Hydrogenophaga sp. SL48: one gene and its partner. The protein of the gene in region 2 interacts with the protein of the main gene of each other region in a pairwise test. Links are inferred from orthologs where the notes say so. Each region holds a gene or a part of one and is shown on either strand. Other genes may lie near its edges. The genes, in order: accC and cysM.

Region 1 (3,162 bases), 130 kb from region 2 along the record:
TCGTTCCGCAGGCCGGGCAGCGGGTGGTGTAACTCATGCGCCGATTATTGCAGGCGGCCCGGCGCGATCCGCGCCCGCCCACCCGCTCAGGGCTTCTCGGCCGTCATCAGGATCCAGCCGTCCTCTTCGTCGCTGACCGAGAGGGACACCCAAGGCGCGTAAGCCTCTTTCAGCTCGTCGGCCTGACGCGAAAGAATGCCGGCCATCACCAGGCGACCACCAGCGCGCACGTGCTCACAGAGCAGCGGAGCGAGCACCTTGAGCGGTGTGGCCAGGATGTTGGCGAGCACGATGTCGAACTGCCCCCGGGCCTGATCGGGCAACCCCGATTGCAGGCTCACATGGTTGGCGCTGGCATTGAGTCGCGTCGATTCCACAGCGGCCGGGTCGATGTCGACCGCCACGATGTCCGTCGCACCGAACTTGGCCGCGCCGATCGCCAGGATGCCCGAACCACAGCCGTAATCCAGCACACGCTTGCCCTCAACGCCATGGTGGGCGGTCCAGCGCAGGCACATGCGCGTGGTCGGGTGCGTTCCGGTGCCGAACGCCAGCCCCGGATCCAGCCGGATCACCTCGCGCGCCGCAGCTGGCGGCTCATGCCAGGTGGGCACGATCCAGAACGTGGGCGTGATTTCCACCGGGTCGAACTGGGATTGCGTCAGGCGCACCCAGTCCTGCTCGGCCACGGCCTGCACGCCCAGCACCTCACAACCCTCGAAAAAATCCTGAAACACCAGCAGCGCCGCGGCTTCGCGCGCACCGGCTTCAGTGGGGAACAGCGCCACCACCCGCGAACGGTTCCAGCCCGCCTTCGGCGCGGGCATGCCCGGTTCGCCAAACAGGGCCTGCTCGGACGGTGTCAGGGCATCGGCATCCTCCACCGAGACGCTCAGCGCATCGAGTTCGACCAGCGCGTCGCTGACCGGCTCGACGCCGGCCTCTGGGACGAGCAGGACCAACTCAAAAAGAGACCCAGCCGGCGGCTGGGTCTGGCAAGCAAGATCAGCGTTCACGTTGGGAGAGCCACTCTTCCAGGTAGTGGATGTTGGTGCCGCCGGCCACGAAGCTGGCGTCCACCATCAGCTCACGGTGCAGCGGGATGTTGGTCTTGATGCCCTCCACCACCGCTTCGGCCAGCGCCGTGCGCATTCGGGCCAGGGCCTGCTCGCGCGTGTCGCCGTGCACGATCAGCTTGCCGATCATGGAGTCGTAGTTCGGCGGCACGAAGTAGTTGGTGTACGCATGCGAGTCCACACGCACCCCCGGGCCACCGGGCATGTGCCAGGTGGTGATGCGGCCGGGCGAAGGCGTGAACTTGTAGGCGTCTTCCGCGTTGATGCGGCACTCGATGGCGTGGCCGCGCAACTGCACCTGGCGCTGCGTGAACGGCAGTTTTTCGCCGGCGGCCACCGCGATCTGGGTGCGCACAATGTCCACACCAGTGATCCACTCCGTCACCGGGTGTTCCACCTGCACGCGGGTGTTCATCTCGATGAAATAGAACTCACCGTTCTCGAACAGGAACTCGAAAGTACCCGCCCCCCGATAGCCGATCTTCTTGCACGCCGCCGCGCAGCGCTCGCCGATCTTCTCGATCAGGCGGCGCGGAATGCCCGGCGCCGGCGCTTCTTCGATCACCTTCTGGTGGCGCCGCTGCATGGAGCAGTCGCGCTCGCCGAGGTACACCGCGTTGCGGTGCGTGTCGGCCATGATCTGGATCTCGATGTGGCGCGGGTTCTGGAGAAACTTCTCCATGTACACCTCGGGGTTGCCAAAGGCAGCCCCGGCTTCGGCCTTGGTGGTCTGCACCGCGTGCAGCAGGGCCGCTTCGGTGTGCACCACACGCATGCCGCGACCACCGCCACCACCCGCCGCCTTGATGATGACCGGGTAGCCGATCGTTTTGGCGGTGCGTTTGATCACCACCGGGTCGGCCGGCAGAGCACCTTCCGAGCCGGGCACGCAGGGCACGCCGGCGCGGATCATGGCCTGCTTGGCCGACACCTTGTCACCCATCAGACGGATCGATTCGGGCGTGGGGCCAATGAAGGTGAAGCCACTTTGCTCCACGCGCTCGGCAAAATCGGCATTTTCGGACAGGAACCCGTAGCCAGGGTGAATCGCCTCGGCGTCCGTGACTTCGGCGGCCGAGATGATGGCGGGCATGCTGAGGTAGCTCTGCGCCGACTGCGCCGGACCAATGCAGACGGCCTCGTCCGCGAGCTTCACGTATTTGGCGTCGCGGTCGGCCTCTGAGTAGACCATGACGGCCTTGATGCCCATTTCGCGGCAGGCGCGTTGCACCCGGAGGGCAATCTCGCCGCGGTTGGCGATCAGGATTTTCTTGAACATGGGCGTTCGGTCGCTTATTCGATCACGTACAGCGGCTGGCCATACTCCACCGCCTGGCCGTTCTCCACCAGGATCTGGGTGACGGTGCCGCTCTTGTCGGCTTCGATCTCGTTGAGGATCTTCATCGCCTCGACGATGCAGATCGTTTCGCCTTCCTTGATGCTGTCACCGACCTCCACGAAGGGTTTCGCACCGGGACTGGAGGCACGGTAGAAGGTGCCGACCATGGGCGACTTGACGGTGTGGCCCACCGGTCCGGCCGGAGCTGCGGCAGCAGGAACCGCTTCGGCCGGTGCAGCAGCCACCAACGGTGCTGCGGGCGCGGCCACAGGGGCCATGGCGTAGGTGACCGGAGCGGCCATGCCGACGGGCGCGCTCTTGACGATGCGCACTTTGCCTTCCGCTTCGGTGATTTCCAGTTCGGACACGTTCGATTCGGACACCAGATCGATCAGCGTCTTCAGTTTTCTCAAATCCATGATTTCTCCAACGAAATGCGGTCAAATTGATTCAACTTCACTCAATTTCATTGAAATCAAGGCTGAACAATCCGCCGGGGTGCGCAGTGTACACGAGGGTTGAATCGGGTGGCACACCGTTCATCACCCTCGACAGCCGACGTTCGAGGGGCCATTCGGTCCACGCACGGACACAAGTTGAAAGAACTTTAACCGCTTTTCAACGCGGTTCACCACATCCACCCAGCAGACCAACGGCCTCGCTGGCCATGGCCTTTCAGACCAGACCCGCCCACAGCGAGAGGTCCGACTCGCTCAGCTTGCCGAGCTTGCGGTGCATCACGGTCCC
Region 2 (3,212 bases):
ACGTGCTGCGCATCGCCATCGAGCGTCCCTCCGGGCTGCTGGTCGACGCCTTGGTGGAGGCCGGCTTCGAAGTCGTGCCCATCCACCCCAACGCCGTCAAGGCCAGCCGGCCGCGCTACCGCAGCCACGGCGGCAAGTCCGACGCCTCTGACGCCTACTTGCTGGCCGACCTGCTGCGCACCGACGGCCACCGCTTCAAACCGCTGGCCGCGCAGTCCGACGAGATCCGCGCGTTGCGTGCCTTGGTGCGCGGCCGTGATGACCTGGTGGCCACCCGCGTGCAACTGGCCAACCAACTGCGCGCCCTGCTGGAGTCGTACTGGGCCGGTGCCGCCGAGATCTTCGCCGATGTGGACTCGCCCATCGCGCTGGCCTTCATCCAGCGCTACCCGACGCCAGAGGTGGCCAGCCGGCTTGGCCCCAAGCGCATGGCCGCCTTCTGCTCCCAGCACGCCTACTGCGGCCGGCGCAGCGCCGAGGAATTGCTGCAACGGCTCAGGCAGGCCCCAGCCGTTGGCTTGGGCGAGCTGGAGATGGACGCCAAGGGCGAACTCGTCTGCAGTCTGGCGCGCACCCTGAGCACACTGGTCGATCAAATCCGGCTGCTGTCGGGCCGCATCGAGCACCAGGTGGGCGCCAGCGACGATGGCCGCATCCTCATGAGCTTCCCGCGCGCCGGGCGCATCTGTGCCGCACAGATTCTGGCCGAGCTGGGCAGCGTGCGTGAGCGCTTCGACTCCGACGAACACCTGGCCGCCGAGGCCGGCGTCGCACCGGTCACCTACGCCTCGGGCAAGCACAAGGCCGTGACCTTCCGCTGGGCCTGCAATCACCGGCTGCGCCGTGCCCTGACCACCTTGGCCGACAACTCCCGCCATGCCAGCGCATGGGCCGCCGACGTCTATGCGAACGCGCGTGGCCGAGGCTGCGACCACCCTCACGCCATCCGCATCCTCAGCCGCGCCTGGTTGCGTGTCATCTGGCGCGCCTGGATCGACCGCAAACCTTACGACCCCGCCGTCCACGGCGGGCTTCAAACCATGCTCAAAATGGCGGGGGGTTGACACAGGGTGTCTCATGCGGTCAGGCTGGGAACACGCCAGTCGAGAGGTAGCGGTCACCCCGGTCACAGACGACGAACGCGATGGTCGCGTTCTCCACCTGGCCCGCGACCTGCTGCGCCACCCAGCAGGCGCCTGCGGCCGAGATGCCGGCGAAGATGCCTTCTTCGCGCGCCAGCCGGCGGCACATCTCTTCCGCGTCGCTCTGGCTCACCAGCACCAGCTCGTCCACACCCGAAGGATCGTAGATCTTGGGCAGGTACTCCTGCGGCCACTTGCGGATGCCGGGGATGCGCGAGCCCTCGCTGGGCTGCGCGCCGATGATGCGGATCGCCGGGTTCTTTTCTTTCAGAAAGCGCGAGACGCCGGTGATGGTGCCGGTGGTGCCCATGGCGCTCACGAAGTGCGTGATGCGCCCGCCGGTCTGCTCCCAGAGCTCCGGGCCGGTGGTTTCGTAGTGGATGCGCGGGTTGTCGGCGTTGGCGAACTGGTCGAGCACCCGGCCCTTGCCCTCTTTCTCCATCTTGTCGGCCAGGTCGCGCGCGTACTCCATGCCACCGCTCTTGGGGGTGAGGATCAGCTCAGCGCCGAAAGCCTTCATGGTCTGGGCACGTTCGATCGACAGGTCCTCCGGCATGATCAGCACCATGCGGTAGCCCTTGATGGCGGCGGCCATGGCCAGGGCGATGCCGGTGTTGCCCGAGGTGGCCTCGATCAGCGTGTCGCCGGGCTGGATCTCGCCACGCTCCTGAGCGCGCTGGATCATCGAGAGCGCCGGGCGGTCCTTCACCGAGCCGGCCGGGTTGTTGCCTTCAAGCTTGCCCAGCACCACATTGCCCCGGGCCTGGTGGTCGGCGGCGCCGATGCGCTGCAGCGCCACCAGCGGCGTGTGGCCGATGGCATCTTCAATCGTCGGATAGTTCATGAGCGCCACTGTGCCATAATTTCGCGCTCCACACAGTCAACGCCCGGGTGGTGAAATTGGTAGACGCAGGGGACTCAAAATCCCCCGCCGCAAGGCGTGCCGGTTCGATTCCGGCCCCGGGCACCACATATAAGGCCGCACAGTTTTCGCTGTGCGGCCTTTTTGTTTGTCACGGGGTCAGTGGGGCAGCACCTCGCGTTGGCCGCGCTGACCGTGCTGGCGGCGCCAGGCAGCGGGCGGCTGTCCGAATTCGCGCCGGAAGGCGCGGCTGAACGCGGTGTCGGTCTGGTAGCCGACCTCTTCGGCGATGTGCGCCAGGGGCGCGTTGCTGCGGCACAGCAGGTGGCTGGCCAGCAGCATGCGCCACTGCGCCAGGTAGTGCATGGGTGAACTGCCCACCAGTTGCTGAAACCGTTCGGCCAGCACCGAACGCGAGGTGTTGGACGAGCGCGCGAGGGTTTCCAGGGTCCACGCCTGGGCGGGGGCGGCGTGGATGGCCTTGAGCGCGGCGCCGACGACGCGGTCGTTCACGCCGGCCAGCCAGCCGGTGTGGCCTTCCGGGCTCGATCGTTCGTTCATGTAGATGCGCAGCACCTCGATGAACAGCACCTCGGCCAGCTTGGCCAGCACGCCGGCGCCGCCCGGGCGCGGCGAGCGCGCTTCGGCCAAGGCATAGCGCAGTGAGGCTTCGAGCCAGGTGCCGGCGTTGGAACCGCGCACGTTGACGCGCAACAGCGGAGGCAAGCCGCTCAGCAACATGCGCGCCAGGCGAGCGTCGCAGGCCAGGTAACCACAGACCAGCCTGCAGCCCGCACCGCCGCCGCCATAGGCCAGCAGGCGCGGGCGCCGCGACAGCACCTCGTCGAGCCGCGCGCCCGACGCTGGCGCCAGGCCGGGCTCCGAGGTCATGCGGTGGGCGTGGCCCTGCGGAAACACCACGGCGTCGCCCGCGATCAGGTGCACCGGTGGCTGGCCGTCGAGTTCGACCCAGCACTCGCCCTCGGTGATCAGGTGGAAGATCACCACCCGCTCGGCGTGGGGCTCCAGCAAGGGCGCCGCAGCATCGGCGTGGGGCGACTGGTAGCACCAGGGGGCGGTGAAGCGCCCGTGGATGAAGATCGCGCCGACCAGGCGCACCACCCGCAAGGTTTCCGACAGGGCGTCCATCAGTGGGCTGGCACGTCGATCTGCAGGTCGATGGGCAAGGCGGTTTCGATGGCGTCGCC

What was found.
Region 1: the proteins of cysM (region 2) and accC interact in binary tests that used the Escherichia coli proteins (3 or more experiments, as listed by UniProt). The link is inferred for Hydrogenophaga sp. SL48 from one-to-one orthologs.

The regions. Positions count from the first base shown.
Region 1 is NZ_CP063400.1:3,744,348-3,747,509, forward strand. What follows is about bases 181-3,028. They hold accC (acetyl-CoA carboxylase biotin carboxylase subunit), read right to left. Parts: upstream 2,356-3,028; coding sequence 1,006-2,355; downstream 181-1,005. Other genes in these bases: prmA (50S ribosomal protein L11 methyltransferase), read right to left, coding at 181-962; accB (acetyl-CoA carboxylase biotin carboxyl carrier protein), read right to left, coding at 2,370-2,834. Outside these bases: IM738_RS17730 (DUF3426 domain-containing protein), read right to left, coding at 1-37; more of prmA, read right to left, coding at 87-180; IM738_RS17750 (TlpA disulfide reductase family protein), read right to left, coding at 3,091-3,162. UniProt on the Escherichia coli protein: This protein is a component of the acetyl coenzyme A carboxylase complex; first, biotin carboxylase catalyzes the carboxylation of the carrier protein and then the transcarboxylase transfers the carboxyl group to form malonyl-CoA.
Region 2 is NZ_CP063400.1:3,615,349-3,618,560, forward strand. Bases 36-2,933 are described here. They hold cysM (cysteine synthase CysM), read right to left. Parts: upstream 1,987-2,933; coding sequence 1,084-1,986; downstream 36-1,083. Other genes in these bases: IM738_RS17110 (IS110 family transposase), read left to right, coding at 36-1,064; IM738_RS17125 (AraC family transcriptional regulator), read right to left, coding at 2,164-2,933. Also shown: more of IM738_RS17110, read left to right, coding at 1-35; more of IM738_RS17125, read right to left, coding at 2,934-3,153; IM738_RS17130 (OsmC family protein), read right to left, coding at 3,153-3,212. UniProt on the Escherichia coli protein: Two cysteine synthase enzymes are found. Both catalyze the same reaction. Cysteine synthase B can also use thiosulfate in place of sulfide to give cysteine thiosulfonate as a product.